DNA from 3 places in the Ramlibacter sp. AN1133 genome. Region 1 is predicted to be linked to each of the others. Evidence: predicted binding sites of a transcription regulator. Region 1 holds the regulator's gene; each other region holds the start of a gene.
What was found. The regulator sigma-54, encoded in region 1, starts transcription at its own class of promoters, with help from an activator protein. The targets are predictions, from matches to a motif close to TGGCANGNAANCTGCTTT.
Positions count from the first base shown of each region.

Region 2: the regulator sigma-54 is predicted to act here: its motif matches at 4,190-4,207, upstream of exaC (acetaldehyde dehydrogenase ExaC).
Region 3: the regulator sigma-54 is predicted to act here: its motif matches at 8,119-8,136, upstream of WG923_RS04650 (pilin).

Region 1 is NZ_JBBKTQ010000037.1:23,597-33,685, reverse strand. Features, by position in the region: gene WG923_RS28740 (hydroxymethylglutaryl-CoA lyase) at 1-352, shown strand, start outside; gene WG923_RS28735 (CaiB/BaiF CoA transferase family protein) at 345-1,520, shown strand; gene WG923_RS28730 (LysR family transcriptional regulator) at 1,577-2,509, shown strand; gene WG923_RS28725 (DUF2214 family protein) at 2,506-2,961, shown strand; gene argS (arginine--tRNA ligase) at 3,161-4,834, shown strand; gene WG923_RS28715 (SPOR domain-containing protein) at 4,837-5,490, shown strand; gene WG923_RS28710 (thiol:disulfide interchange protein DsbA/DsbL) at 5,559-6,209, shown strand; gene lptA (lipopolysaccharide transport periplasmic protein LptA) at 6,318-6,977, shown strand; gene lptB (LPS export ABC transporter ATP-binding protein) at 6,977-7,762, shown strand; gene WG923_RS28695 (RNA polymerase factor sigma-54) at 7,779-9,362, shown strand; gene WG923_RS28690 (THUMP domain-containing class I SAM-dependent RNA methyltransferase) at 9,359-10,089, shown strand, end outside.
Region 2 is NZ_JBBKTQ010000008.1:33,089-43,177, forward strand. Features, by position in the region: gene WG923_RS12885 (bifunctional acetate--CoA ligase family protein/GNAT family N-acetyltransferase) at 1-1,964, shown strand, start outside; gene WG923_RS12890 (sigma-54-dependent Fis family transcriptional regulator) at 2,034-4,010, opposite strand; gene exaC (acetaldehyde dehydrogenase ExaC) at 4,260-5,780, shown strand; gene WG923_RS12900 (hypothetical protein) at 5,865-6,068, shown strand; gene WG923_RS12905 (amidase family protein) at 6,049-7,536, opposite strand; gene WG923_RS12910 (multicopper oxidase domain-containing protein) at 7,709-9,298, shown strand; gene WG923_RS12915 (hypothetical protein) at 9,295-9,660, shown strand; gene WG923_RS12920 (AMP-binding protein) at 9,765-10,089, opposite strand, start outside.
Region 3 is NZ_JBBKTQ010000002.1:461,703-471,791, forward strand. Features, by position in the region: gene WG923_RS04620 (CHASE2 domain-containing serine/threonine-protein kinase) at 1-875, shown strand, start outside; gene WG923_RS04625 (Stp1/IreP family PP2C-type Ser/Thr phosphatase) at 886-1,671, shown strand; gene WG923_RS04630 (FHA domain-containing protein) at 1,709-2,449, shown strand; gene WG923_RS04635 (CHASE2 domain-containing protein) at 2,477-4,726, shown strand; gene WG923_RS04640 (3',5'-cyclic-nucleotide phosphodiesterase) at 4,739-5,536, shown strand; gene WG923_RS04645 (GspE/PulE family protein) at 5,592-7,997, shown strand; gene WG923_RS04650 (pilin) at 8,174-8,656, shown strand; gene WG923_RS04655 (glycosyltransferase family 2 protein) at 8,780-10,003, shown strand; gene WG923_RS04660 (hypothetical protein) at 10,000-10,089, shown strand, end outside.

The DNA.
Region 1 (10,089 bases):
GCTGGCCGCCGAGATCGGGGACAAGGCCGGCGCTGCCCACATGCACAACACGCGCGGACTCGGCCTAGCGAACTGCCTGGCTGCTTACGACGTGGGCGTGCGCACCTTCGACAGCTCGCTGGCCGGCCTGGGCGGCTGCCCCTATGCGCCGGGCGCGTCGGGCAACGTCGTGACCGAGGACCTCGTCTTCATGTTCGAGGCGATGGGCGTGCGCACCGGCGTGGACCTGGGCAAGCTGATCGCCGCGCGCGGCCCGCTCGCTGCGGGCCTGCCCGGCGAGCCGCTCCACGGCATGACGCCGGAATCGGGCCTGCCGAAGAACTTCACGCCAGCGGAGGCCGCGCATGCCTGAGCCCACGCTGCCCTACGAAGGCATCCGCGTCGTCGAATTCACCCACATGGTGATGGGGCCCACTTGCGGCATGGTGCTGGCGGACCTCGGTGCCGAGGTGATCAAGGTGGAGCCGCCGCAGGGCGACAACACCCGCCGCCTGCTCGGTTCCGGCGCGGGCTTCTACCCGCTGTTCAACCGCAACAAGAAGAGCATTGCGCTGGACCTGCAGACGCCCGAGGGCCGCGAGGCCGCGCTGCGCCTGATCGCCACGGCGGACATCGTGAGCGAGAACTTCAGGCCCGGCACGATGAAGAAGCTGGGCCTCGACCACGCGACGCTGTCGAAGCTGAACCCGCGCATCATCAGTGTGAGCCACAAGGGCTTCCTGCCCGGTCCCTACGACCACCGGACCGCGCTCGACGAGGTGGTGCAGATGATGGGCGGCCTCGCGTACATGACGGGCCGCCCCGGCGATCCGCTGCGCGCCGGCACCAGCGTCAACGACATCATGGGCGGCATGTTCGGCGCCATCGGCGCGATGGCGGCGCTGGCCCAGCGCGAGAAGACCGGCCGCGGCCAGGAAGTGCAGAGCGCCCTGTTCGAGAACAACGTGTTCCTGGTGGCGCAGCACATGATGCAGTTCGCCGTCACGGGCAAGCCCGCTGCGCCGATGCCCGGGCGCATCTCCGCCTGGGCCGTGTACGACGTGTTCACCGTCAGGGACGGCGACCAGATCTTCCTGGCGGCGGTCAGCGACACGCAGTGGAAGATCTTCTGCGAGGCTTTCGGCTATGCCGACCTGCTCGCGGACGAGCGCCTGAAGACCAACAACGACCGGGTGCGCGCGCGCGAATGGCTGATCCCGGTCCTGCGCGAGCGGCTCGCTTCGCACAGCGCGGCCGAACTGAGCGCCACCTTCGAGCAGCACGGCCTGCCCTTCGCGCCGATCACCAGGCCGCAGGACCTGTTCGACGATCCGCACCTCAATGCCACCGGCGGCCTGGCGCCGATCGAACTGCCGGACGGCCGCCAGACCCGGGTCCCGCTGCTGCCCTTCACGGTCGACGGCCACCGCCCGGGCCTGCGCCTGCAACCGCCCAGGCTCAACGAGCACGGGCCGGGGCTGCTGCGCGAGCTGGGCTATGGCGAGGAAGAGATCGCGCGGCTCATGGGGAGCGGCAAGTAAGGAATCCGCCAGGGCGGCCGCCCGATTCGTGACCTGCACCGCGATAATCGCGTTGCATGGACAAGTTGAAGCAGCTCGAGTCCTTCGTGTCGGTCGCGACGCGTGGCAGCCTCACGGCCGCGGCGCGCGCCGAAGGCGTGGCGCCCGCCATCATGGGCCGCCGGCTCGACGCGCTGGAGGAGCGCCTGGGCGTCAAGCTGCTGGTGCGCACCACGCGCCGCATCACGCTGACGCACGAGGGCAGCGCCTTCCTCGAAGACTGCCAGCGCCTGCTCGCTGACCTGGCCAATGCGGAGGCGAGCGTCAGCGCCGGCGGCGTGAAGGCCAGCGGCCACCTGCGCATCACCGCGCCGGCCGGCTTCGGGCGTCGCCACGTGGCGCCGCTGGTGCCGCGCTTTCGCGAACTGCACAACGACGTGACGATCTCGCTGAACCTGAGCGACCGGGTGGTCGACCTGGCCGGCGAGGGCTTCGACTGTGCCGTGCGCGTGGGCGATTTCCCCGATTCCTCGCTGGTGAGCGTACGGCTGGCGGACAACCGCCGCCTGTGCGTCGCCACGCCGGAGTACCTGCGCCGGCACGGCACGCCCGAGCATCCCAACGACCTCGTGCGCTTCGACTGCCTCACGCTTTCCAGCGATGCCTCGCAGACCCGCGGCTGGGCCTTCGTGATCCCGGGGCGCAACGGCGAGGACGAGATCCTGCACATCAAGCCGCAGGGGCCGCTGGATTGTTCCGACGGCCAGGTGCTGCACGACTGGTGCGCGCAGGGCTTCGGCATCGCCTGGCGCAGCACCTGGGAGGTGGAGCAGGAGATCGCCGAAGGGCGCCTGGCCGAAGTGCTGGCGCAGTTCGCCGCGCCGCCCAACGGCATCTACGCCGTCTTCCCGCAGCGCAAGCACCTGCCCCTGCGGGTGCGGCTGTGGATCGATTTCCTCAAGCACCACTACGCCCAGCCCCGCTTCTGGATGGCGGGCGCGACCCCATGATCCTCGAGTCCATCCTTGCCTTCCTGCACATCTCCGCCATCCTGGCCCTGGTCGTCTTCGCCACCAGCGAGGCCGCGCTGTGCCGCGCCGAATGGATCAACGCGCAGGTGATCGAGCGGCTGGTGCGCGTCGACCGCATCTACTGGATCGCGCTGGTCAGCGTGGTGCTGACCGGGCTGGCGCGCGTCCTGTGGGGGATCAAGGGCGCCGGCTGGTACTGGAGCAACTGGCTGCTGCACGTGAAGCTCACGATGACGGTGATCGTGCTGGCGCTGTCGCTGCGGCCGACGCTGCGCTTCAAGCGCTGGGTGGCCGCACTGCGCGCCGACGGTTCGCTGCCGGGCGCCGAGGAGGTCACGCAGGTCCGGCGCATGGTGATGGTCAGCACGCACATCGTGCCGCTGATCCCGCTGGCGGCGGTGTTCCTGGCGCGCGGTTTCGGGGGCAAGTGAGCTCAGGGAAAAACCAGAGGAAAAACCAGACAGCCGAACGCAGAGGGCGCAGAGGACGCGCAGAGGACGCAGAAGAAAATCCTTCAAAGGTGTTTTCTGCGTCCTCTGCGTACCTTTGCGCCCTCTGCGTTCGGTATCTTGTTTTGGCTCCCCTTCCCGCAGCAGGTGCCTGATCGGGGGCGCCCCGTAAAATCCCCCGATGCTCCAAGCGAAACAAGATCTGCTCGCCGCGCTGGCGGCCGGGCTGGAAGGCCTGTCGCCGGGTGCCGGTGAGAAGGCGGCCTTCGAAAGCCCCAAGGTCGCCGCCCACGGCGACCTCGCCTGCACGGCGGCGATGCAGTTGGCCAAGCCGCTCAAGCGCAACCCGCGCCAGGTGGCCGAAGCCCTGCGCGAGGCGCTGCTGGCCACTCCCGCCTTCCAGAAATGGGTGGACGCCGTCGAGATCGCCGGCCCCGGCTTCCTCAACATCCGCCTGAAGGCCGCCGCCAAGCAGGAGATCGTGCGCGAAGCGCTCGCCGCCGGCGCCGGCTTCGGCCAGCAGCCGCTGCACGGCCAGCGCGTGCTGGTCGAATTCGTCTCGGCCAACCCCACCGGCCCGCTGCACGTGGGCCACGGCCGCCAGGCGGCGCTCGGCGACGCCCTGTGCAACCTGTACGCCACCCAGGGCTGGAACGTCCACCGCGAGTTCTATTACAACGACGCCGGCGTCCAGATCCAGACGCTGGCCACCAGCGTGCAGCTGCGCGCCAGGGGCTTCAAGCCCGGCGACCCCCAGTGGCCCGAGGCGGCCTACAACGGCGACTACATCCAGGACATCGCCAACGACTTCCTGGCGAAGAAGACGGTCAAGTCGGACGACCGCGCGTTCACCGCCAGCGGCGACGTGGACGACCTCGACGGCATCCGCCAGTTCGCCGTGGCCTACCTGCGCCACGAGCAGGACCTGGACCTGCAGGCCTTCGCGGTGCGCTTCGACCAGTACTACCTCGAATCGAGCCTGTACACGAGCGGCAAGGTCGACACGGTGGTGCAGCGCCTGCGCGACAACGGCAAGACCTACGAGCACGAGGGCGCGCTGTGGCTGAAGTCGACCGAGTACGGCGACGACAAGGACCGCGTGATGCGCAAGGGCGACGGCAGCTACACCTACTTCGTGCCGGACGTCGCGTACCACATCACCAAGTGGGAGCGCGGCTTCACCAAGGTCGTGAACATCCAGGGCACCGACCACCACGGCACCATCGCGCGCGTGCGCGCCGGCCTGCAGGCCGCGGGCGTCGGCATCCCCGCGGGCTACCCGGACTACGTGCTGCACACCATGGTGCGCGTGATGCGCGGCGGCCAGGAGGTGAAGATCTCCAAGCGGGCCGGCAGCTACGTGACGCTGCGCGACCTGATCGAGTGGACCAGCAAGGACGCGGTGCGCTTCTTCCTGCTGTCGCGCAAGCCGGACACCGAATACGTTTTCGACGTCGACCTGGCACTGGCGCAGAACAACGACAACCCCGTGTATTACGTCCAGTATGCGCACGCGCGCATCTGCTCGGTGCTGGCCGCCTGGGGCGGCGCCGTGGCGACGCTCTCCGGGGCCGACCTGTCGTCGCTGGAGCACCCCGCCGCGTTGAACCTGATGCTGCAGCTGGCGCGCTATCCGGAGGTGCTCACCGCGGCGGCGGCCGATTTCGCCCCGCACGACATCACCTTCTACCTGCGCGAGCTGGCGGCGGCGTACCACTCCTATTACGACAGCGAACGGATCCTGGTGGACGACGAGCACCTGAAGAAGGCACGGCTGGCCCTCGTGGCCGCCTGTGCGCAGGTATTGCACAATGGACTGGCTGTGCTGGGGGTGAGTGCCCCCCACAAGATGTGAGCATGAAACCAAAGCAAAGCGGCAACACCTTCGTCGGCGTCATCATCGGCGTGGTCCTCGGCCTCGCCGCCGCCCTGGCGGTGGCCGTCTACGTCACCAAGGTCCCCGTCCCGTTCCTGAACAAGGGCCCCAGCCGCTCCGCGGAGCAGGACGCGGCGGAGTCCCGCAAGAACCAGAACTGGGATCCCAACGCGCCCCTGTACGGCAAGAACCCGGCCAAGCCGCTGCCGCCGGCGCCGGGCGTCGCGGCCCCCGCGCCCGGCACGCCGTCGGCGGAGGCGCCCAAGGCGCCCGCGTCGGCCAGGGAAGCGGAAAAGCCCAGGGACAAGGAGCCCCTGCCGCCGGCGGTGGCGGGGCGTCCGGCCCCCGCCGACCCGCTGGGCGAGCTGGCCACGGCCAAGGCCGGCCCCGGCAGCGACCCGTTCTTCTATTTCGTGCAGGCCGGCGCCTTCCGCACCCCCGAGGACGCCGAGGCGCAGCGCGCCAAGCTGTCCCTCATGGGCGTGGAAGCCAAGGTGACCGAGCGCGAGCAGTCCGGCCGGCAGGTGTACCGGGTGCGCATCGGCCCCTTCAACAGCAAGGACGACGCCGACCGGCAGAAGGAAAAGCTGGACCAGGGCGGCTTCGAGACCGCGCTGGTGCGGGTGCAGCGTTAACCGGGCGTAGCCTGCGGAACCAAGCCCGCCGGGCCCGGCTCAGAGGGTGTTCAAGGAGTCACAACGCAATGAATCGACGGGAATTCACGGTCGCCACCGGCGTCACGCTCGGCGCCGCCGCCCTGGGCCTGCCGGGCCTCGCGCTGGCGCAGTCCAAGCCGGAGGACGGCAAGCAGTACCGCAGCCTCGACAAGCGCGTGCCGAGCGATGCGCCGGCCGGCAGGATCGAGGTGATCGAGTTCTTCTGGTACAGCTGCCCGCACTGCAACGCCTTCGAGCCGAAGCTCACGGCCTGGACGAAGAAGCTCCCGCCGGACGTCTACTTCCACCGCGTCCCGGTGGCCTTCCGCGACGACTTCGTGCCGCAGCAGCGCCTGTACTACGCGCTGGAAACCATGGGCAAGGTCGACGAGGTGCACGCCAAGGTCTTCGACGAGATCCACAACAAGCGCCAGCCGACCAACCGGGAAGACCTGATCCTGGCCTTCGTCGAGAAGAACGGCGTCGACCGCGCCAGGTTCCAGGAGATCTACAACTCCTTCTCGGTGCAGGCCAAGGCGCGCCGCGCCAAGCAGCTGCAGGACCAGTACGAAGTGCAGGGCGTGCCCTCCATGGGCGTGGCCGGCCGCTACATCACCGACGGCGACATGGCCGGCAACATGGACCGCGTCCTGCAGGTCGTGGACTATCTCGTGGCCGAAGCCCGCAAGTCCAAGTAAAAAGACACGCCAGCCCGCCCCGGCGGGTGTTGCCGGTCGTCGAAAGAGCCCGCGCATGCGGGCTTTTTCGTCTCGGATGGATACAATCGCAGCAAGATTCGTGCCTCTATGAAGAACAAGACCGCCAGCCTCACGCTTGCACTCCTCCTCGGCCTCGCCGGCATGGCGCCGGCCGGTGCCGAGCGCGCGGACCGCAACAAGCCCATGAACGTCGAGGCGGATTCGCTGCGCTACGACGACCTCCAGCAGACGAGCATCTTCACGGGCAAGGTGGTGGTGACCAAGGGCACCATCATCATCCGCGGCGCCAAGATGGTCGTGAAGCAGGACCCCGAGGGCTTCCAGTTCGGCACCGTCACGGCCGAGGCAGGCAAGCAGGCCTACTTCAAGCAGAAGCGCGACGGCGTCGACGAGTACATCGAGGGCGAGGCGGAGACCATCGAATACGACGGCAAGGCCGACAAGGTGAAGTTCATCGGCCGCGCCGAGATGCGGCGCCTGCGCGGCGCCACCATCAACGACGAGACCAGCGGCTCCGTGATCACCTACGACAACACCAACGACCAGTTCACGGTGGAAGGCGGCGCCTCGGCAGGCGGGACGCCGTCCAACCCGGGCGGCCGCGTGCGCGCCACGCTGGCGCCGCGGGCCGCGGCCTCGGGCCCGGCCGCTGGAGGCGCCCGGGCCACGCCCACGTTGCCGGCGCCGCAGCCGGCCGCATCCGCGCGCCTGCGCTCTTCCACGGCCCTGCCGCCGGAGACCCGTTGATGGGCGACGCCGAGACGGTCGAGATCGAGGCGCCGGTGGAGGTCGCCAGCCGGCTGGAAGTGCGCCACCTGCGCAAGTCCTACGGCGGCCGCACCGTGGTGCAGGACGTCTCGCTGGCGGTCGACAACGGCGAGGTGGTCGGACTGCTCGGGCCCAACGGCGCCGGCAAGACGACCTCCTTCTACATGATCGTGGGGTTGGTGCGCGCCGACGGCGGCGAGATCTCGATCGACGGAAAGTCGGTGGAGCACATGCCGATCCACCGCCGCTCGCGCCTGGGCCTGTCGTACCTGCCGCAGGAGGCCTCGATCTTCCGCAAGCTCAGCGTCGCCGAAAACGTGCGCGCGGTGCTGGAACTGCAGCGCGGCCCGGACGGCAAGGCGCTGCCCTCGGCGGAGATCGAGCGGCGCCTGACAAGCCTGCTGCAGGACCTGCGGGTGGACCACCTGCGCGACTCGCCGGCGCCGGCCCTGTCGGGCGGCGAGCGGCGGCGGGTCGAGATCGCGCGCGCGCTGGCGACGCAACCGAGGTTCATCCTGCTGGACGAACCCTTCGCCGGGATCGACCCGATCGCGGTGATCGAGATCCAGCGCATCATCAGTTTCCTGAAGTCACGCGGGATCGGTGTCCTGATCACCGACCACAACGTGCGGGAAACCCTGGGCATTTGCGACCACGCCTACATCATCAGCGAGGGACGGGTGCTCGCCCAGGGCACGCCGGCTGATATCGTGAACAACGCGGACGTGCGCCGGGTGTACCTGGGCGAACACTTCCGCATGTGAGGGAGCGGGGCTAAAAATGAAGCAGGGACTGGCACTTCGTGTCTCCCAGCATCTGGCGTTGACACCGCAGCTGCAGCAGTCGATCCGGCTGCTGCAGCTGTCCACCCTGGAGTTGGGGCAGGAAATCCAGCAGATGCTGGACGAGAACCCCTTCCTGGACGTGCAGGGCGAGGATGCCGCGGAGGACTTCGGCATTGCCGCGGCCGACCAGCGGCCGGCGGCGGACGAACCCGAGACCGGCTTCGAGGGCAATGTCGGGCCGCAGGAGATCGCGACCACTTCGTCGACTTCCACCGCCTCGGAGGCGGAGCCGGAGGCCGCCGAGTTCGCCGGCGCCGAAAGCGAGCCGAACTGGGAAGGCGACGGCAGCACCGAAACCGTGCCGGACGACGGCGAATGGGGCGGCGAGGCGCCGGCGGCCAAGCGCAACAACGGCGGCGAGGACGACGAAGTCGACGCCACCGACCTGGCGCGCGGCGTCGAATCGCTGCAGTCCTGGCTGCACCGGCAGGCGCTGTCGCTGCGCCTGGGCGAGGAAGACCGCATGGCGCTGCGCTTCCTGATCGAATCGCTCAACGACGACGGCTACCTCGAGGAGCCGCTGGAGGAACTGGCCGCGGGGCTGGCGCCCGACGACCTGGAGCAGCAGGAAGAACTGGTGCACCGCTTCACGGTGGCGCTGCGCCTGCTGCAGACGCTCGACCCGGCGGGCGTGGGTGCGCGCAACCTCGCCGAATGCCTCACGCTGCAGCTCAAGGCGATGCAGCAGAACGAGGAAGACGACGACATCGCGGCCTGCGCCGCCGCCATCAAGATCTGCCAGCAGTCGATCGACCTGCTGGCCAAGCGCGACATCAAGCGGCTGGCGCAGATGTGCGGCGAGTCGGAAGCCAACGTGCGTTCGGCCATCGGCCTCATCACGCGGCTGGAGCCCAAGCCGGGCCGGCGCTTCATCGACGTCGAGCGCAACATCGTCATCCCGGACGTGCTCGTCACCCAGATCGGCAAGGGCTCGCGCGCCAACTTCCGGGTGCAGCTCAATCCCGACGTGATGCCGCGCCTGCGCGTGCACGACGTGTATGCCGGCGCGCTCAAGGCGCACAAGGGCGAGGGCCACCAGGCGCTGCAGCAGCGGCTGCAGGAGGCGCGCTGGTTCATCAAGAACATCCAGCAGCGCTTCGACACGATCCTGCGCGTGTCCACCGCCATCGTGGAGCGCCAGCGCAATTTCTTCATCCACGGCGAGCTCGCCATGCGGCCGCTGGTGCTGCGCGAGATCGCGGACGAACTGGGCCTGCACGAATCCACCATCTCGCGCGTGACCACGGCCAAGTACATGTCCACGCCCTTCGGCACCTTCGAGCTGAAGTACTTCTTCGGCTCGGCGCTCGGCACCGAGACCGGCGGCAATGCCTCGAGCACCGCGGTGCGCGCGCTGATCAAGCAGTTCGTGGCGGCGGAGAGCACGAAGAAGCCGCTGTCGGACAGCCAGATCTCCGAGATGCTCAAGGAGCAGGGCATCGAGTGCGCCCGCCGCACGGTGGCCAAGTACCGCGAGGCGCTGCGCATCGCGCCCGCCAACCTGCGCAAGGCCCTGTGACCGATACCTTCTCGCTGTTCCTGCCCTGCGCGGCCGGAGTCGAAACCTGGCTGGCCGAAGAAGTGGCGCGCATCCTGGGCATTCCTCCCTCCCCCTCCGAGGGAGGGCAGGGGTGGGGGCGCTCCGACCTGCGCGTCTCCCGCGGCGGCATCCAGGTGACCGCCGCCTGGCCCGACGTGATGCGCCTGAACCTGCACAGCCGCCTCACCCAGCGCGTGCTGGTGCAGCTCGCCCACCTGCCCTACCGCGCCGAGCAGGACCTCTACGAGGCCGCTTCCGCCATCCCCTGGGAAGACTGGTTCACCCCGCGCGAGAGCTTCAAGATCGAACTGACCTCGCAGCACAGCCCGCTCAAGAGCCTGAACTTCGCGGCGCTGCGCATCAAGGACGCCGTGGCCGACCGCTTCCGCAACCGCGGCGGCGTGCGGCCCGACGTCGACACGCAGCGGCCGGCGGTGCGCATCTTCGGCCACCTCGCGGCCGAGGCCTTCACGCTGTACATCGACACCTCCGGCGAGCCGCTGTTCAAGCGCGGCTGGCGCGAGGACAAGGGCGAGGCGCCGCTGAAGGAAACCCTCGCGGCGGCGATGCTCGCCGCCAGCGGCTGGGACGCGACGGTGCCGCTGTACGACCCCTGCTGCGGCAGCGGCACCATCGTGATCGAGGCGGCGCAGCTCGCCTGCAATATCGCGCCCGGCCTGCTGCGGCGCTTCGGCTTCGAGCGGCT
Region 2 (10,089 bases), on a different contig from region 1:
GCAACAAGCCGGTGATCGTCGTGAAGGCCGGCCGCGCGCCGGAAGGCGCCCGTGCGGCGGCCTCGCACACGGGTGCGCTGGCGGGCTCGGACACGGTGTTCGACGCCGCAGTGCGCCGCGCCGGCATGCTGCGCGTCGACACGCTGGAAGGCCTGTTCGATGCCGCGGAAACGCTGGCGCGTCCGCGGCCGTGGCGCGGCGAGCGATTGGCCATCGTCACCAACGGCGGTGGCGCCGGCGTGCTGGCCGCCGATGCCCTGGCCCTCGGCCAGGGGCAACTGGCCACGCTGTCCGACGAAACCATGGGCAAGCTGGACGCGCTGCTGCCCGCCACCTGGTCGCACGCCAACCCGGTGGACCTGATCGGCGACGCGCCCGTGCAGCGCTACACCGAAGCCCTGCGCGTGCTGCTGGCGGCGCCCGAAGTCGATGGCGTGCTGTTCATGCATGCACCGAGCGCGATCGTGCCGGCGGCCGACATCGCTGCCGCCTGCGTGCCGGTGCTGCGCGACGCGCCGAAGCCGGTCCTGAGCTGCTGGCTGGGCGGCCTGAGCGTGCGGCCCGCGCGCGAGGCCTTCGCCCTGGCCGGCCTCAGCGGCTACGCGACGCCGGAACACGCGGTGGCCGGCTGGCTGCAACTGGTGCACTACCACCGCAACCAGCAGGCGCTGCTGCAGCTGCCGCCCTCCGAGCTGGCGGAACTGCGGGTGGACAAGGCCGCGGCCCGCGCGCTGCTGCGCGAGGCGCTGGCGAACGGGCGCGAATGGCTGGACGAAGTGCAGGCGAAGAAGGTGCTGGAGGCCTACGGCATCCGCACGGTGCGCACGCAGCGGGCGCGCGACGCCGAAGAGGCGGCGCGCGCGGCCGACGAGATCGGCTACCCCGTGGCACTGAAGATCCTGTCGCCGCAGATCCTGCACAAGTCCGACGTCGGCGGCGTGGCCCTGAACCTCGGATCGCCCGCGGAAGTGCGCGCGGCGGCGCTGCGCATGCGCGACGCCGTGGCGCGCACGCACCCGCTGGCGCAGGTGCTCGGCTTCAGCGTGCAGGCCATGCTGCGCCGCCCCGAGGGGCACGAGCTGATCCTGGGCATCGCGGACGACCCGATCTTCGGCCCGGTGGTGCTGTTCGGCGCCGGCGGCACCGCGGTGGAAATCCGCAAGGACCGCGCGCTCGACCTGCCGCCGCTGAACGCCACGCTCGCCCGTGACCTGGTCGCGCGCACGCGCGTGGGCGCGCTGCTGGGCGGCTACCGCGGCCGCGCGGCCATCCGCGAGCCCGCGCTGATCGATGCCTTGCTGCGGGTTTCGCAGCTCGCCTGCGACCTGCCGGAGCTTGCCGAACTGGACATCAATCCGCTGCTGGCCGATTCCGACGGCGTGATCGCCCTGGATGCGCGCATCCGCGTGCGCCAGCCGGTGCCGGGCGAGGGCAGCCGTCTGGCGCTGCGGCCGTATCCGGCCGAACTGGAGGAGACGTGGGTGCTGCAGGGACAGCAACTGCGCGTGCGGCCGATCCGGCCCGAGGACGGCGAGCGGCTCGAGGCCTTCTATGCGCAGGCCACGCCCTCGGACATGCGGCTGCGCTTCTTCCTCGCGCGCCGCGAGATCCCGCGCTCGGAGCTCGCGCGCTATTGCCAGATCGACTACGAGCGCGAGATGACCTTCGTCGCGCTGGACGGCGAGCGCATGGCGGGCGAGGTCCGGGCGATCTGCGATCCCGACAACCACGAGGCCGAGTTTGCCGTGCAGGTGGCCTCCGATTGGCAGCACCGCGGCCTGGGCCGCATGCTCATGGACAAGCTGCTGACCTACCTGCGCAAGCGCGGCACGGCCGAAGTGTTCGGCCAGTGCCTGCCGGAGAACCAGGGGATGGCGGTGCTCGCGCGCGAAGAAGGCTTCGAAGTGCACATGGATGCGGACCACACGATGCACATGCGCCTGCGGCTGCGGGTTCGCGCGTAGGCAGGGGTGAACCGCGCAGCGCGTGAACCCCGGCGCTGGGGTTCGCGGCCTGCGGCGCTCACCGCCAGCCTACTCGTCCCGGGCGGCGGGAGAGGAGCCAGCGGGCTCTTCGCCCAGGCGCCGGTACAGCGTGTTGCGGCTGATCCCCAGCCGGCGCGCCGCTTCCGATACGTTCCCGCCCGCTTCCGCGAGGGCGCGCCGGATCGCGCCGCGCGAGATGCTGCGCAGGTCCTCGGCTTCCGGCACGGGCGCCGGGGCCACCGCTTCGAGTGCGCGCAGCTGCTCCGCGAAGTCGTCGCACAGGTGGTGCCAGCCGATCACGCTCTCCTGCGCATCGAGCAGGGCGCAGGCGGTGCGCAGCGTGCTGGCCAGCTGCCGCAGGTTGCCGGGCCACGCATAGGCGCGCATGGCAGCGAGCACGGATTCTTCCACCTGCACGTCGCGCCCGGGCAGCAGTTGCGCGAGCTCCCGCTCCAGCAGCGCCTGCAGGTCGCTGCGCGCCCGCAGCGCCGGCACCTTCAGCGTGAAGCCGTTGAGGCGGTAGAACAGGTCCTCGCGGAAGCGCCCGGCCTCGATCTGCGCGCGCAGGTCGCGGTGCGTCGCGCAGATCAGCCAGAAGTCCACCGCGACCGGCTTGCCGCCGCCCAGCGGCGTGACCTGCCGGTCCTGCAGCACGCGCAGCAGGCGCGTCTGCAGCGCCATGGGCATGTCGCCGATCTCGTCGAGGAAGAGGGTGCCGCCGTGCGCCTCGCGGATGCGCCCCGTCGCGCCTTCGCGCGCCGCGCCGGTGAAGGCGCCGCGTTCGTAGCCGAACAGCTCGGCCTCGATCAGGGTTTCGGGCAGGGCGGCGCAGTTGACCGCGACGAAAGCCTGGCCGCGGCGCGGACCGGATTCGTGCATGGCGCGGGCCAGCACCTCCTTGCCCGCCCCGGATTCGCCCTGCACCAGCAGCGGGATGGCACTGGGCGCGAGCTTGCGCGCGCGGGCCAGCGTCGAGCGCATCGCGAGGTCGCCCGTGTCCAGCGCCGCGAGGGCGTCGACCGGCGCGGCCTCCTCCACCACCGTGGGCGGTGCGCCGGCGCGCAGCGACGATAAGGGTCGCCCCGCCTCCACCCGCACCCACAGTGCCGTGCCGCCGTGCCCGTGCACGATGCGCGGCACCGAGGGCGAGCGCCGGAACCAGTCCATCAGCAGGTGCACCGGCTCGGCCAGCACGTCCTCCACGCGGCAGCGCGCGAGCTGCGGCCATTCCAGCCCCAGCATCCGCAGGGCCGCCCGGTTGGCGCCGGCCAGGGCGCCGTCCTCGCGCACGGCCAGCAGGCCTTCGGTGAGCGTGCCTATGCCTTCGGGCTGCGCATGCAGGCGCAGCACCAGGCCGTGCCAGTGGCGCACGTCGTGGTGGGTCTCGAACAGGCGGTGCTCGATCATGCGGACCGCCGAGCGCACCAGCCCGATGGTGTGCGGGTGGTAGCCGCGGTGGTCGCCGGAGACATCCAGCACGCCCAGCAACTGCCCGCCCGGCGCCAGGATCGGCGCCGCCGCGCAGGTCAGGAAGGCGTTGCGTTCGAGGTAGTGTTCCTCGGAGTGGACGACGATCGCCTGCTGTTCGGCCAGCGCGGTGCCGATGGCGTTGGTGCCGCGGTACTGCTCCGCCCACGTCGCGCCCGGACGCAGCGCGACACGCTCGGCCCGGCTCACGAAGTGCAGGTCGCCCAGGGCCTGCAGCACGACGCCGTCGGCGCCGGCCAGGATCACCATGCTGTCGGTGCCCTCGGTCTGTTCGGCCAGGAACTCCATGACGGGGCGGGCGTGCGCCACCAGTTCGCGCTGCTGTTCCAGCGCCCGGGCCAGCTGTGCCCCGGATGCATGCGGCGCGCCCGGCATGCGTCCCGCCGGCTGCAGCCCGGCCTGCAGGCTGCGTTGCCACGAACGCGCCAGCTCCGCGCCGACCAGCTCCCGCGGCAGTTCACCCTTTTCGAGCAGCTGGCGCCGGGCCAGCCGCAGCCCGCTGCGCGGCGGTCGCTGTGCGATCTCTTGCGTACGCATGGTTTGTCTCCTGCTGCGCATTGTGGAGGCACCGACCAGGCCCTTTCGCCGGATTCCGGGGCGACTTGTTCCGTTCTGACACAGGGGGCTGCCACGACTGCACCGTCCCTGCACGTTGCGCACCGTAAGCCGGGCGGCTTTCTGCAGCCTTGCAGCCATTCTGCGCCGACACCCCATGGTGGCACGGCGCCTGCAATCCGATGCACGGAGGCGCAAGGGCGCTTCTTTCATCCACCACCGGAGACAACCGTGATCTATGCCAAGCCAGGCGCCGCCGGCGCCCCCGTCGCCTTCAAGAGCCGCTACGACAACTTCATCGGCGGCAAGTTCGTCGCCCCCGTGCGCGGCCAGTACTTCGACGTGCTGACGCCCATCAACGGCCAGCCCTTCACGCAGGCCGCGCGTTCCACCGGCGAGGACATCGAGCGCGCGCTCGACGCCGCCCATGCCGCCGCGCCCGCCTGGGGCCGCGTGTCGGCCGCCGAGCGCGCCAACATCCTGCTGAAGATCGCCGACCGCATCGACGCCAACCTCGAGAAGCTGGCCTATGCCGAGACGGTGGACAACGGCAAGCCGATCCGCGAGACGCTGGCGGCCGACATCCCGCTGTCCTCCGACCATTTCCGCTATTTCGCCGGCTGCCTGCGCTCGCAGGAAGGCACGCTGAGCCAGATCGACCAGGACACGGTGGCGTACCACTTCCAGGAGCCGCTGGGCGTGGTCGGCCAGATCATCCCGTGGAACTTCCCGGTGCTGATGGCCGCGTGGAAGCTCGCCCCGGCGCTGGCCGCCGGCAACTGCGTGGTGCTCAAGCCCGCCGAGTCCACGCCGGTTTCCATCCTGGTGCTGATGGAAGTCATCGCCGACCTGCTGCCCCCCGGCGTGATCAACGTGGTCAACGGCTACGGCAAGGAAGCCGGCATGCCGCTGGCCACGAGCAAGCGCATCGCCAAGCTGGCCTTCACGGGTTCCACGGCCACCGGCCGGGCCATTGCCCAGGCCGCCGCCAACAACCTGATCCCCGCCACGCTGGAACTGGGCGGCAAGTCGCCCAACATCTTCTTCGACGATGTCGCTGCGGCCGACGACGAGTTCCTCGACAAGGCCATCGAGGGCCTGGTGCTGTTCGCGTTCAACCAGGGCGAGGTCTGCACCTGCCCGTCGCGCGCGCTGATCCAGGAGTCGATGTACGACCGCTTCATGGAGCGCGCGATCAAGCGCGTGAAGGCCATCAAGCAGGGCAGCCCGCTGGATACCACGACCATGATGGGCGCGCAGGCCTCGCTGCAGCAGATGGACAAGATCCAGTCCTACCTGAAGCTGGGCCGGGAAGAGGGCGCCGAGGTGCTGGTCGGCGGCGACCGCGCGAAGCTGCCGGGCGACCTGGTCGAGGGCTACTACATCCAGCCGACGATGTTCAAGGGCCACAACAAGATGCGCATCTTCCAGGAGGAGATCTTCGGCCCGGTGCTGGCCGTGACCACCTTCAAGGACGAAGCGGAGGCGCTCGCGATCGCCAACGACACGCCGTACGGCCTGGGCGCCGGCGTGTGGACGCGCGACGGCAGCCGCGCCTACCGCATGGGCCGCGCCATCCAGGCCGGCCGCGTGTGGACCAACTGCTACCACGCCTACCCGGCCCACGCCGCCTTCGGCGGCTACAAGGAGTCGGGCATCGGCCGCGAGACCCACAAGGTCATGCTGGACCACTACCAGCAGACCAAGAACCTGCTCGTGAGCTACAGCCCGAAGGCGCTGGGCTTCTTCTGATGTCTCCCCGGGGCGCCCGCGCGGGCGCCTGCCCTTGACGGTGCGCGGGACCCCCCGCGCACCTTTTTCCCCCGGAGTACCGTGATGCCCGATGCGATCGAAGGACCGCACCTGCTGCGCTTCCGTTCCCTCCTGCAGGAAGGCCTGGCCTTCGTGTTTCCCTGCGATGCCCGCGGCCGCGTCGACCTCGACGCCCTGAGCGACCGGGCCCGCCTCAATTACTTCTATGCCCGCGCGATGATCGGCCGCGAAGTGGCCGCGCCGCGCGTCACAGTGGCGGCGTGCTGAGCGGCGGCTGGCGCACCCGCGCCGCCTGCTCGAACGCGTAGGCATAGGCCAGCAGCTTCGCCTCGGTGAAATCCGTGGCGAGCAGTTCCGCCCCGACCGGCACGCCCAGCGGCGCCGTCGCCGTCGGCCGCGAGAAGCCCCCCGGAAAGGTCACGGCCGGAAAGCCGGTGCCGTGCGAGAGCACGCCGTTGCGCTCGGCCTGCTCGGTGTGGCCGGTGGGCACCACCAGGATGCGTTGCAGCGGGTAGAGCAGGGCGTCGAGGCGTAGTTCCGCCATCCGCGAGGCGAGCAGCACGCGCAGGCGGTCGCGGTTGGCCAGGCGCCGCAGGTAGTCCGGCTGCGCGAGGCCGTCCTCGATCGCGAGTTCGGCCTCCATCGCCTGCTGGACCTCCGGCGTCGCGGTCCGGGTCTCCACCAGCTGGCGGAAGCTGGTGACGGGCGCCTCCGCGCCCAGCCCGGCGAAGTATCGCTCGCACGCCGCGCGCGCCTCCCAGCGGTCCGTGCTGACGTGCGCCGTGAGTTCCTCCAGCCCGGGGATGCGCAGGCGCAGCACCGTCGCGCCCTGCGCCTCCATCACGTGCAGCACCTGCTCCATCACGGCCTGGACCGGGGCATGCCGCTCTTCCCCGCCGCAGAGGTTTTCCAGCAGCCCGATGCGCGCGCCGCGCAGCGCGTCGGCATGCAGGCCCGCCGCGTAGCTCGCCGGCGCCTTGCCGATGCCCAGCGCGGTGACCGCATCGCGCGGGTCCCAGCCCGCCATCACGTCCAGCATGCGCGCGGCATCCTCCACGGTGCGCGCAATGGGGCCGGCTTCGTCCTGCGTGAAGCTGTTGGGCATCAGCCCCGAGCGGCTGACGAGGCCGCGCGTGGGCCGCACGCCAACCAGGCAGCAGGCCGACGCAGGCGAGCGGATCGACTGGCCCGTGTCGCTGCCGGTGCCCAGCAGCGCGAAGTTCGCCGCGATCGCCGCGCCGGTGCCGCCGCTGGAGCCGCCGGGCGTGCGCGTGAGGTCGTAGGGATTGAGCGTCTGGCCGCCCAGGCTGCTGATCGAGATGCCGCCGCGCGCGAACTCCTGCAGGTTGGCCTTGGCCAGCACCAGCGCGCCGGCCGCCCGCAGCCGTTCCACGGTGAAGGCATCGCGCCGGGGCTGCGAGTGGCGCATCGCCACGCTGCCGCCGGTGGTGGGCAGGTCGTGCGTGTCGAAGTTGTCCTTGAGGATCACCGGGATGCCGTGCAGCGGGCCGGTGTTGCGCGCGTCCGCGCGCCACTGCGCATCCAGCCGCGCGGCCTCGTCGAGCGCGCGCGGGTTGACGGTGAGCAGCGAGCGCAGGGCCGGGCCGCGGCGGTCGTAGGCCTCGATGCGCGCCAGGCAGGCCTGCACGAGTTCGACGGCGCTGAGGCCGCCGGTGCGAAAGCCGGCGTGCACGCTGGCGATGGTGGCCTCTTCGAGCGCGAACGGAGTCGTCATCCGCCCATTATGGGCAGCCGCCTGTGACACGAAAGGATCCATTCGGCACGCGAGTGTCGCTCGCGTTTTCGCGCAAGGACACTACGGCCGTGCTGTGAGGAGGGCATCGCACCCCGAAAGTGCCGAGGCTCGCTAGACTCGCCGCGCGCCCTTGCACGAGAAAGACGTATCCATGCAGCCACGTTTGCCTTCCCTGGCCCTCGCCGGCCTCGTCCTGCTCGCCGCCTGCAGCGAGCGCGTGCCGGAGCGACCCGCCATCACCGCCGCGTCCGCGCCCGCCCCGGCACCGGCCGCGGCCGGCAACGGTCCCGCCGACAGCTACGACGTCTCCAGGATGGACCTCAAGCCCACGCCCTCGGTGCTGTCCGCCGAACGTCACACCGGCTCCTTCGCGCTCGGCAACGCCCTGAGCCTGGATGCCGCCGTCAAGCCACTGGACCCGTCGCCGGTCAAGGAGGTGCGGCTGGACACCACGCACAAGATCATCGAGATCGCGCCCGGCGTGAAGTTCAGCGCCTGGACCTTCGGCGACCAGGTGCCCGGTCCCGTGATCCGCGCGCGCGTGGGCGACCGCATCAAGTTCACCATGACCAACCGCTCCGACGAGGTGATGCCGGGCGTGGGCGTGCACGCGGCGCCGATGATGCACTCGATGGACTTCCACTCGGCGATGGTGTCGCCGCAGGACAAGTACAAGTCGATCGCCCCGGGGCAGACGATCTCCTTCGAGTTCACGGCCAACTATCCGGGCGTGTTCATGTACCACTGCGGCACGCCCATGGTGCTGGAGCACATCGCCTCGGGCATGTACGGGATGATGATCGTGGAGCCGCGCGGCGGCTATCCGACCAAGGTGGAGCGCGAGTACGCCGTGATCCAGAGCGAGTTCTATACGAAGCTCGACCCGGACAAGCGCAAGGTGGACGGCGCGCCGCTGTACGTGCTGGACGGCGAGCGCGTGCGGACCAAGGCACCGACCTACACCGTCTTCAACGGTCGCTACAACGGCATGGTGGACAAGCCGCTGGCGTCCAACCCGGGCGAGCGCGTGCGCCTGTTCGTGCTGAACGTGGGGCCGTCCAACACCTCCAGCTTCCACGTGGTGGGCACCATCTTCGACCGCGTCTGGCTGGAGGGCAACCCGGACAACCAGCTGCGCGGCTCGCAGACGGTGCTGCTCGGCTCGTCGAACAGCGCCATCGTGGAGTTCGTCGTGCCCGAGGCCGGCAACTACGTGATGGTGGACCACCATTTCGCCAATGCCTCGCAGGGCGCGATCGGCTTCATCGCCGCCGGCAGCGTGCCGGGCGGCGACCCCGAGCACCACAACATCCCGGCCACCACCCTGGTGCCCACGGACCCGATCGCGCAGCGCGCGCAGCTCGCCTTCCAGTCCAAGTGCCTCGCCTGCCATTCGCTGGGCGGCGGCGACAAGCTGGGCCCCGACCTGCTGGGCACGACCAGGCGGCACGACACGGCCTGGCTCACGCGCTGGCTCAAGTCGCCCGAGCAGATGCTGCAGACCGATCCCACGGCCAAGGCGCTGCTGGAACGCTGGAAGATCCCGATGCCGAACCAGGGCCTGAGCGACGAGGAGATCAAGGGCTACATCGAGTACTTCAAGTGGGCCGACGCGAACATCCAGCCGACCAGGACGGCGGCGGCCGCCACGCCGGGCGCGAGCGCGCCGGCCGGCGCGGCGACCCCGCCGGCCGCATCCGCCAGCGGGCCCGCCAGCGGCGCCTCCGGGGCCAGGCGATGAAGCCCGCGCTGGCCGCCGCCCTCCTGCTCGTCGCGGCCGCGCAGGCGCAGGCCTGCGGCATCTGCGCCGAAGACAAGGTGGCGGCCACCTACGACTACCGCTCGGTGCAGGACGCGCTCGCCCGCGGCCGGGTGGTGGTGTATTGCGAGCTGGCGGGCCTGCCCGACGTGCAGCGGGCACGGCAGGCCGCCGCGCGCCTGCGCGGGGTCGAACCGAAAAGCGTGCGCGTGTCCGCCGCGCCCTCGGCCGTGTCCTTCGTGCTCGATCCGAAGCAGCAGTCGGCGCAGGCGGCCGTGCTCGCGCTGCAGGCGGCGCTGCCTCCCGGAGCGAAGCTGGCGATCCTGAAGGTCGAGGGGCGTTAGACCAGCTTTGGGTAGGCTGGCGGTGAGCCCCGCGAACCCCAGCGATCGCCAGCGCCAAGCTGGGGTTCGCGCTGCTCACCTTCCCCCGCTGCCGCGGGGCCAGCCTACGCGGCCGCGACGCCGTTGACGAAGGCGTCGGCCAGCTTGCGCCGCAGCAGCTTGCCGGTGGCCGTGCGGGGCAGGGCAGGCACCTCGTGGAAGGAACGCGGGCGCTCGTGCGGCCGCAGGCTGGCGGCCCGCTCGCGCAGCGCCTTTTCCGCCAGCGCGGCTTCGCCCGGCCTGGCGGCGTAGAACAGCACCACCGAATCGACGCCATCCTCGTCCGGCACGCAGATGGCCGCCGCCTCGAGCAGCCCCGCCACGCCGGCGGACATCTTCTCCTCCAGTTCCACCAGGTTCACCCAGCGGCCGCGGATCTTCACGAGGGAA
Region 3 (10,089 bases), on a different contig from region 1:
TGGAGTTCCTCAAGGGCCGCGACCTGGTGGGGCACTGCCGCGACGGCAGCCTGCTGCCCGTGCCCCAGGTGCTGTCGATCGTCGCGCGGGTCGCGGAGGCGCTGGCCTACGCGCACCGGCAGCACGTGGTGCACCGCGACATCAAGCCCGCCAACATCATGTACGAGGAGAGCTCGGACACGGTGAAGGTCACGGACTTCGGCATCGCCCGCATCACCGATTCGAGCAAGACCAAGACGGGGCTCGTGCTGGGCACCCCCAGCTTCATGTCGCCGGAGCAGATCGCCGGCAAGAAGGTGGACGGGAGATCCGACCTGTACTCGCTGGGCGTCATGCTGTACCAGATGCTCACCGGCGTGCTGCCGTACCGCGGCGACTCGATGGCGGAGCTGATGTACAAGATCGCCAACGAGCCGGCGCCCGACCTGCTCGCCGTGCGCCGCGACCTGCCGCCGCAGCTGGCGCGGGTGGTCGCGCGCGCCCTGGCCAAGAAGCCGGAGGAGCGCTTCCAGGACGGCGACGAGTTCGCGCGCGAGCTGCGGGCGGTGATGGCCGCCGCGCCGGCGGCGCCTGCCACGGCGGCCGCAGCGGCGGACTTCGGCAGGACGACCGTGCTTGCGGCGCCGACCGGCGGCGATGCGAACGCCACCGTCGCGATGGCCGCGAGCCCGCCGATTAAGCAGCCTGACGGCCCGGTGCATGCAGACAACGGTTTTGGCAAGACCCTGCCGGCTTCAGGCCTGCCCGGCTATGATGCGGCTGAGAACGACCGGCAAGCGCGCGAGGCGCAGCCCGGCCCAACGCCCGCGATCCACATGTCCGGGGCCCCGGAGATGCCCCAGGCCGGCGGCGGGAAGGCCGGCCGGGAGCCTTGACCCGCCAACTATGAACTACGAGTTTTGCTTCCGCACGGACCCAGGTCTTGCGCGCGAAAACAACGAGGATTCGGTCACTGTCGATGAGGCCACGCGCCTGGGCATCCTGGCGGACGGCATGGGCGGCTACAACGCGGGCGAAGTCGCCAGCGGCATGGCCACGACCTTCATCAAGTCGGAACTGGGGCGCTGGCTGGCGCAGGCCGGCCGCCACGCCAACGCGCGCGAAGTGCGCCGGGCGATGGAGATCTGCGTCGACAACGCCAACCGCTCGATCTTCAACGCCGCCAACTCCAACCCGCAGTACAGCGGCATGGGCACCACCCTGGTCGTCGGCGTGTTCCAGGATGGCCGCGTCATGCTCGGTCATATCGGCGACTCGCGCTGCTACCGCCTGCGCGCCGGCCAGCTCGAACAGATCACGAAGGACCATTCGCTGCTGCAGGAGCAGATGGACGCCGGCCTGATCACCCCCGAGCAGGCGGCGACCTCCACCAACAAGAACCTCGTCACGCGGGCGCTGGGCGTCGAGGACGCGGTGTTGCTGGAAGTCAACGAACACAAGGTCGAACCGGGCGATCTTTATCTGATGTGCTCTGATGGCTTGTCGGACATGCTCGACGACGAGGCGATCGCCCGCATCATGGTCATGGAGATCCCGCTCGAACAGAAGTCGATCCAGCTGGTGGACGCGGCGAATGCGAACGGCGGGCGCGACAACATTTCGGTGCTGCTGGCCCAGGCCAACAGCGGCTCCAGGAAAAAAGGCTTGATCTCGCGATGGCTGGGACAATGATGCGGGACAACGGACAGGCTATGAACAGGAGTCGACCATGCCGAAAATGATCGTTTCGATCGACGGTGTCGTCATCAAGGAAGTGCAGTTGACCAAGGACCGGACCACCCTCGGGCGGCGGCCTTACAACGATATCGTGATCGACAACCTCGCCGTCTCCGGCGAGCACGCCGTGCTGCAGCTCACGGGCAACGAGGTCTTCCTGGAAGACCTGAACAGCACCAACGGCACCTACGTCAACGGCAAGGCGGTCAAGAAGCAGTTGTTGCAGAACAACGACACCGTCGAGATCGGCAAGTACAAGATCAAGTTCATCAACGAGGCGCCCGGCGCGACCTTCGAGAAGACCATGATCATCAAGCCGGGCATGGTGCCGCCGGTACCGCGCCCGGCCGCCGCGCCGGCCGGCGCCACGGCCACCGCCACCGCGACGGCGGCGCCCGTGCACAGCTCACAGGCGGCGGCGCAGGCCGCGGCCCACGCCGTGATCAACAAGCCCTTCGACCCGAGCTCGATGAACGCCAGCATCAAGGTGCTGTCGGGCGCCGCGGCGGGGCGCGAGGTGCCGCTGGTGAAGGTGGTCACGACCATCGGCAAGCCCGGGGTCGCGGTTGCCGCGATCACCAAGCGCTCCAACGGTTTCGTGGTGGCCCATGTCGAGGGCGCCAACAAGCCGCTGCTCAATGGCACGCAGATCGGCGCCGAGCCGGTGACGCTGAAGAACGGCGACATGCTGGAGCTCGCCGGCACCCAGATGCAGTTCCTGCTGGCGACCTGACACCGGGGCCGCTCCCACCGCACAGCCATGGGACTGCTTGCCCGGCACTGGTCCCGCATCGCGATCACGCTCCTGCCGCTGGTGTTCGCGCTGCTGCACGCGGTGGGCGTGCTGCCGATGCAGTTCCTGCACCGGCTCGATGCGATCCTGTACGACGCGCGGCTGCGCGCCACCATGCCGCAGACGCTCGACCCGCGGGTCGTGATCGTCGACATCGACGAGAAGAGCCTGGCCGAGGTTGGCCGCTGGCCCTGGAGCCGCAACCGGCTGGCGGAGATGGTCGACGAGCTGTTCGAGCGCCAGCAGATCACCCTCCTGGGCTTCGACGTGGTGTTCGCGGAGCCGGACGACAGCTCCGGCCTGAAGCGCCTGCGGCAGATGGCCGAAGACGAACTGCGCGACGCCGCCGGCTTCCAGCAGCAGCTGGCGAAGCTGCAGTCCTCCCTCGACTACGACGCGGTGTTCGCGCGCTCGCTGGCGAAGCGCCCCATCGTCCTGGGCTACTACTTCACGGCGGACCGCGACGGCCGCAAGAACGGCGTCCTGCCCGCGCCCGTCATGACGCGCGAGACGCTGCAGGGCCGGCGCATCGCCTTCACGCGCTTCAACGGCTACGGCTCCAACATCGAGGCGCTCGCCAAGGCGGCGCCGGTGGCCGGGCACTTCAACCCGCTGACCGACGGCGACGGCGTGGTGCGCTCGATCCCGCTGGTCGCGGAGCACGCCGGCGCGTATTACGAGGCGCTGTCGCTCGCCATGTTCCGCATGCTGGTGGGCCAGCCCGCGGTGGAGCCCGGCTTTCCGCGCGACCAGCTGGTGGGGCGCGAGTACACCGGGCTCGAAAGCGTGGTCCTGCGCCAGGGGCAGCGCAGGCTGGCCGTGCCGGTGGACGACCGGGTGGCGACACTCGTGCCCTTCCGCGGCCCCGGCGGCCCGGCCGGCGGCTCCTTCCGCTACGTGTCCGCCTCGGACGTGCTGCAGAAGCGCCTGGCCCCGGGCGAACTCAAGGACAAGATCGTGCTGGTGGGCACCACCGCGCCGGGCCTGCTGGACCTGCGGGTCACGCCCGTGGGCGAGACCTATCCCGGCGTGGAGACGCATGCGAACGTCATCACCGGCCTGATGGACAACCGGCTGCACGTGAAGCCCGATTACGCCGTCGGCTACGAGGTCGTGGTCCTGCTCGTCGCCGGGCTGCTGCTGGCCGTGCTGCTGCCGGTGCTCTCGGCCACGACCGCCGTGACGGTCAGCTTCGGGGTGGTCGGCGCGCTGGTGGCCCTGAACTACTACCTGTTCGCGGCCCACGGCCTGGTGATGCCGCTCGCCTCCGCGCTGTTCATGGCGGGCACCGCCTTCGCGCTGAACATGAGCTACGGCTACTTCGTGGAAAGCCGCAGCAAGCGCCAGATCGCCAACCTGTTCGGCACCTACGTCCCGCCGGAGCTGGTCGACGAGATGGTCAAGGACCCCGACAGCTACAGCATGAAGGCCACCAGCAAGGAGCTGACCGTCATGTTCTCGGACATGCGGGGCTTCACCAAGATGTCGGAGAAGATGGAGCCGACGCAGCTGCAGGAGCTCCTCAACGAGGTGTTCAGCAAGCTCACGGACATCATCCGCTCCAACCGCGGCACCATCGACAAGTACATGGGCGACTGCGTCATGGCCTTCTGGGGCGCCCCGGTGGAGACGCCCAACCACGCCGAACTGGCCGTGAAATCGGCCCTCGGGATGATCGCGGCGGTGGTGGAGATCAACGAGGGCCACCGCGCCAAGGGCATCCCGGAGATCGGCATCGGCGTGGGCATCAACACCGGCACCATGTGCGTGGGCGACATGGGTTCCGACATCCGCCGCAGCTACACCGTGATCGGCGACGCGGTGAACCTCGGCTCGCGCCTGGAGGGGCTGTCGAAGGTGTACGGCCTGTCCATCGTGGTCAGCGAGTCGGCGCGCCTGCAGGCCCCCGGATTCGCCTGGCAGGAACTGGACCGCGTCCGCGTCAAGGGCAAGGAGCAAGCGGTGGGCATCTACACCCCGCTCGCGCCCGCCGACGCGGTGCCCCCGGAGGTGGCGCAGGAGCTGAAGATCTGGGGCGCTTTCCTCAAGGCCTACCGCGCGCAGGACTGGGAACAGTGCGACCTGCAGTTGCTCAATCTGCAGCGAATCAACGCCAAAAAATACCTTTACGATCTGTATACCGAACGTGTAGCCTCCATGAGGCTGCTGCCCTTCGACCCGTCGTGGGACGGCGCGACCACTTTCGAGACGAAATAACCGGGGGCGCTGATGCGGGTGCGGGTCCTGGGCTGTTCGGGCGCGATCGCGAAGGACAGCCGAACCACCTCTTTCCTCGTCGACAGCGACGTGCTGGTCGACGCAGGCACGGGCGTGGGCGACCTCACCCTGGAGGAGATGCGCGCGATCCGCCACGTGCTCGTGACGCATTCCCACCTGGACCACATCGCCGCGCTGCCGCTGATGGTCGATTCGATCGCCTCCCAGCTCAAGGATCCGATCCGCATCTGCGCGCTGCCGGGCACCATCGCCGCGCTCAAGACCCACGTGTTCAACAACGTGATCTGGCCCGACTTCAGCTGCATCCCCTCGCCGCAGGCGCCCTTCATCAGCTTCCACGAGATCCAGGTCGGCCAGACGCTGGAGCTGGGCGGCAAGTACATCGAGGTGCTGCCCGCCGTGCACACCGTGCCGGCGTGCGGCTTCGCCCTGACCACCGGCAACGGCAACGGCTGCTGGGTCTTCACCGGCGACACCGAACGCAACCCGGCGTTCTGGCGTCGCATCAACCAGATCGACGTCGCGGCACTGGTGATCGAGACGGCCTTCAGCAACCGCGAACGCGAGCTCGCCCACCGCAGCCTGCACCTGTCGCCGCACGCGCTGGCCGAGGAGCTGGACTGCATCGACAAGGGCAAGCGCTTCCCGATCTACATCACCCACACGAAGCCGGCCGAGACCGAGCTGATCATGAGCGAGATCCAGAAGTTCGACCAGACGCAGCCTTTCGGCCCGGACGTCTCGCACGATATCCGCTGGCTGCGCGCGGGCCAGGAATTCGAACTATGAGCCGCCCGGCCGCTCCGAAGGCGAATGCCGCAGCGCGCAGCGCGGAGGCCTGCGAATGAGCGCTGTCCTCCGGTCGCGGGACAGCGAGCAGGAATTCTTCAGCTCCCAGCAACTGCCCCCGGACAAGCGCGGGATCTCGTTCGAGGCGTTGTTCTTCCGCCAGCTGCAGGCGGTCACGACGCGCATCCACGCGACGGAGAACGTCGACGAGATCATGCTGGAGGCGAGCGCGGACATCTGCCGCCTGTTCAACGCCGACCGGCTCACGCTCTATGCGGTGAACGAGGACCGCACCGCGATCGTCTCCAAGATCAAGACCGGCCTGAACACCAGCCGCGACCTGAAGCTGCCCGTCAGCCCCCAGAGCATCGCCGGCTACGTCGCGATGTCCAAGGAGCTGGTCAACATCTCCGACGTGTACGACGAGGAAGCGCTCAAGCGCATCCACCCGAGCCTCACCTTCCTGAAGGAAGTCGACAAGCGCTCCGGCTACCGCACCAAGCAGATGCTGGTGGTGCCGATCCTCGACGGCGAGGTGCTGCACGGCGTGCTGCAGATCATCAACAACAAGAGCGACCAGCCCTTCGGCGAGCTCGAGGTCGAGGGCGCGACGCAGCTTTGCAAGACGCTCGCCACCGCGATCCACCAGCGCATGCAGCGCGCCGAGGACGGCGCCCGGCGCAAGGCGACCAAGTACGACGGCCTCGTCGCCGACGGCCTGCTGACGCACGAGGAACTGGGCAACGCCATCCAGAAGGCGCGCGCCGAATCCAAGCCGGTGGAGCAGGTCCTGATGGCGGACTTCTCCATCAAGCCCGCCCAGATCGGCCCGTCCCTGTCGAAGTTCTTCGGCGTGCCGTACGAGCCCTTCAACCCGAACCGCATCCGCGTCGAAGCCCTGCAGGGCGCGCTGAAGCACGAATTCGTGGCGGAGCAGGGCTGGATCCCGCTGGAGGAAGGCCCCGAGGGCCTGGTGGTGATGTGCCAGGACCCGGAAGCCGTGCGCAACTCGCGCGTGCTGCCGCAGATCTTCCCGCGCATCGGCCGGTTCTCCTGGCGCGTGACGACCCAGACGGAATTCCAGCAGACGGTGGAACAGCTCTGGAACATCCCGACCCACGAGGAAACGGTCGAAGAACTGCTGGCGGACCTGAACGTGCCGCTGGAGGACGAGGGCGACGAGCATTCGCTCGAATCCGCGGCGGCCGACAACGAACTGGTCAAGTTCGTCAACAAGATCATCGTCGACGCCTACCACCAGCGGGCGTCGGACATCCACATCGAGCCGCTGCCCGGCAAGGCCAAGACCGGCATCCGCTTCCGCGTGGACGGCAGCCTCGTGCCCTACGTGGAAGTGCCCGCGCACTTCCGCCAGGCGCTGGTGACACGCCTGAAGATCATGTGCGACCTCGACATCTCCGAGCGCCGCAAGCCGCAGGACGGCAAGATCAAGTTCAGGAAGTACGGCCCGCTCGACATCGAGCTGCGCGTGGCGACGATCCCCACCGCCGGCGGCGTCGAGGATGTCGTGATGCGCATCCTGGCCGCCGGCGAGCCGATCCCGCTGGAGAAGCTGGGCCTGACCGAGCACAACCGCGTCGCCCTCGAGAAGACGGTCAGCAAGCCCTACGGCCTGTTCTACGTCTGCGGCCCCACCGGTTCGGGCAAGACCACCACGCTGCACTCGATCCTGAAGTTCCTCAACACGCCGGAGACCAAGATCTGGACGGCGGAGGACCCGGTGGAGATCACGCAGAAGGGCCTGCGCCAGGTGCAGATCAACAAGAAGGCCGGCATCGACTTCGCCACGGTGATGCGCGCCTTCCTGCGCGCCGACCCGGACATCATCATGGTGGGCGAGTCGCGCGACCGGGAAACGGTGTCCATGGGCATCGAGGCCTCGCTCACCGGCCACCTGGTGTTCTCCACGCTGCATACCAATTCGGCGCCGGAGTCGGTGATCCGCCTGCTGGACATGGGCATGGACCCGTTCAACTTCGCCGATGCCCTGCTCGGGATCCTGGCGCAGCGCCTGGCCAAGCGCCTGTGCGAGTGCAAGGAGTCCTATGCGCCCTCGCACGAGGAGCTGCGCATGTTCATCGCCGAGTACGCGCTGGACCTGCAGCACACCGAGGCCTGGAAGGCCGACCCCGGCGGCGAGGCGCAGAAGCTGTACGAGACCTGGGTCGAGACCTACGGCCACGAGGGCGAGCTGCGCCTGTACCGCGCGGTGGGCTGCACCAAGTGCAACCAGAGCGGCTACAAGGGCCGCGTCGGCCTGCACGAACTGCTGGTGGCCGACGAGGAGATCAAGCACCTGATCCAGGAACATGCCCGGGTGGCCGAAATCTTCACCGCCGCCGTCGCCGCCGGCATGCGGACGCTGAAGATGGACGGCATGGAAAAGATCCTCATGGGCCTGACGGACCTGAAGCAGGTCCGGTCGGTGTGCATCCGCTAACGGCGCTCCCCGGCGCCCGCCTGACAGGATTTGTCACGCCAAGTGACACGAGGGTCACCTTCGGGCCGGAAAACAGGCACCAAAGTGCCCAAAACTTCACAAACGCTTCACGAACCGGCCGTGGCACAGCGATTGCACTTGTTCCTCCGCTTCTCTCACACACAACCGGAGGTTTCATGAAGCGTCAACTCCAACAGGGCTTTACCCTGATCGAACTGATGATCGTGGTCGCGATCATCGGTATTCTCGCCGCGGTGGCCCTGCCGGCTTACCAGGACTACACCAAGCGTGCCAAGATGTCCGAAGTGATCCTGGCGGCTTCGAGCTGCCGGACGTCGATCACCGAAGTGATCCAGTCGGCCAGCGCGCTGCCCGGCGCCAACGCCTGGGGTTGCGAGCAGACGGCCGCCGGCGGTTCGTCGCAGTACGTCGACAAGGTCGAGACGGACGCCACGGGCATGATCAAGGTGACCAGCAAGGGCATCCCGAACATGGACAACGGCAACGCCGGCGGCATCGTGACCCTGAAGCCCTTCCTGGCCGATGGCACGACCGTGCCGACGGCGGGCACCACGGTCGGCAAGTGGCGCTGCGGCAGCACCGCCGACGGCACCACGGTGGCCATGAAGTTCCTGCCGGGCTCCTGCCGCGGCGGCTGATGAGGCAAGCGTGGCTCCCCCTTCCGACGTAGGATGACGGAGCCGCGATAGTCCCCCGAACGAGCGGCCTTGCGGCCGCTCGTTTGCTTTCCGCGAATTCCGGGCCCCTGTCCCGTGAGTGCCATGGACGTCCTTGCTGCTGATCCCTCCCTCGACGCCCCCTCCCTCGCACCCGCACCCGCATCCGCTGTCGAAGTGACGGTGCTGATGCCGTGCCTGAACGAGGCGCGGACCGTGGCGACCTGCGTGCTGGCCGCGCGCCGTTTCCTCGAGGCGTCCGGCGTCGCCGGCGAAGTGCTGGTGGCCGACAATGGCTCCAGCGATGGTTCGCAGGAGCTGGCCCGCCGGGCGGGCGCGCGCGTGATCCAGGTCCCGCGGCGCGGCTACGGCGCGGCGCTGCGCGCCGGCATTGCCGCTGCCCAGGGCCGGTACGTGATCATGGGCGACGCGGACGACAGCTACGATTTCTCCGCCCTGCAGGGTTTCGTCGACGCGCTGCGCGCGGGCGCCCAGCTCGTGATGGGCAACCGCTTCCGCGGCGGGATCGCACCCGGGGCCATGCCGCCGCTGCATCGGTATCTCGGCAACCCGGTCCTGAGTTTTGTCGGGCGGCTGTTCTTCCGCTCGGAGATCCGCGACTTCCACTGCGGACTGCGCGGCTTCTCGCGCGAGGCGATGAACCGCCTGGGCCTGGTGTCTCCCGGCATGGAGTTCGCCAGCGAAATGGTGGCCAAGGCGGCGCTGGCGGGTTTGCCGATTGCGGAAGTCCCCACCACCCTGCGTCCCGATGGACGCGACCGGCCGCCGCACCTGCGCACCTGGCGCGACGGTTGGCGGCATTTACGCTTCTTGCTGCTGTTTTGCCCGCGCTGGTTGTTCTTGTACCCTGGTTTGCTGCTCATGCTGCTGGGTCTGGCCGGCTTTGCCTTCGGCGCGGCGGGCCGGGTGCTCGGTGTGCATTCCTTGCTCTTCATGGCCGCCGCCACCGTGCTGGGTGGGCAGTTGATCCAGCTGGCCCTGCTGACCAAGTGGATCGGCATCGTATCGGGCGTGGTGCCGTCGCAGCGCTGGCTGGCCCGCCTGTCGCCGTTCCTCAAGATCGAAAATGGTTTGCTGGCGGGCCTGCTGTTCATCCTGCTGGGATTGGCCGCGTCCGTGGGGCTGACCATCGACTGGGGCGCCGCCGGTTTCGGAGCGCTGGAGCCGGAGCAAACCATGCGGGTCGCCATTCCGGCCGTGACGCTCATGATCCTGGGTGCGCAGGTGGCGGCCGGTTCGCTGTTTGCCGGAGCGCTGAACTTCAATTGGGCGTCGGCGGAGCGCAGTGGCACCGCGGGCAGCTCATGAATCAGACGCTCACCGCAAGGCCGTCGGCGCTCACAGCCTTGCTGCGCTGGGAAGGGCTGCTGGTTTGTCTGCTGACAGTGGCTTCC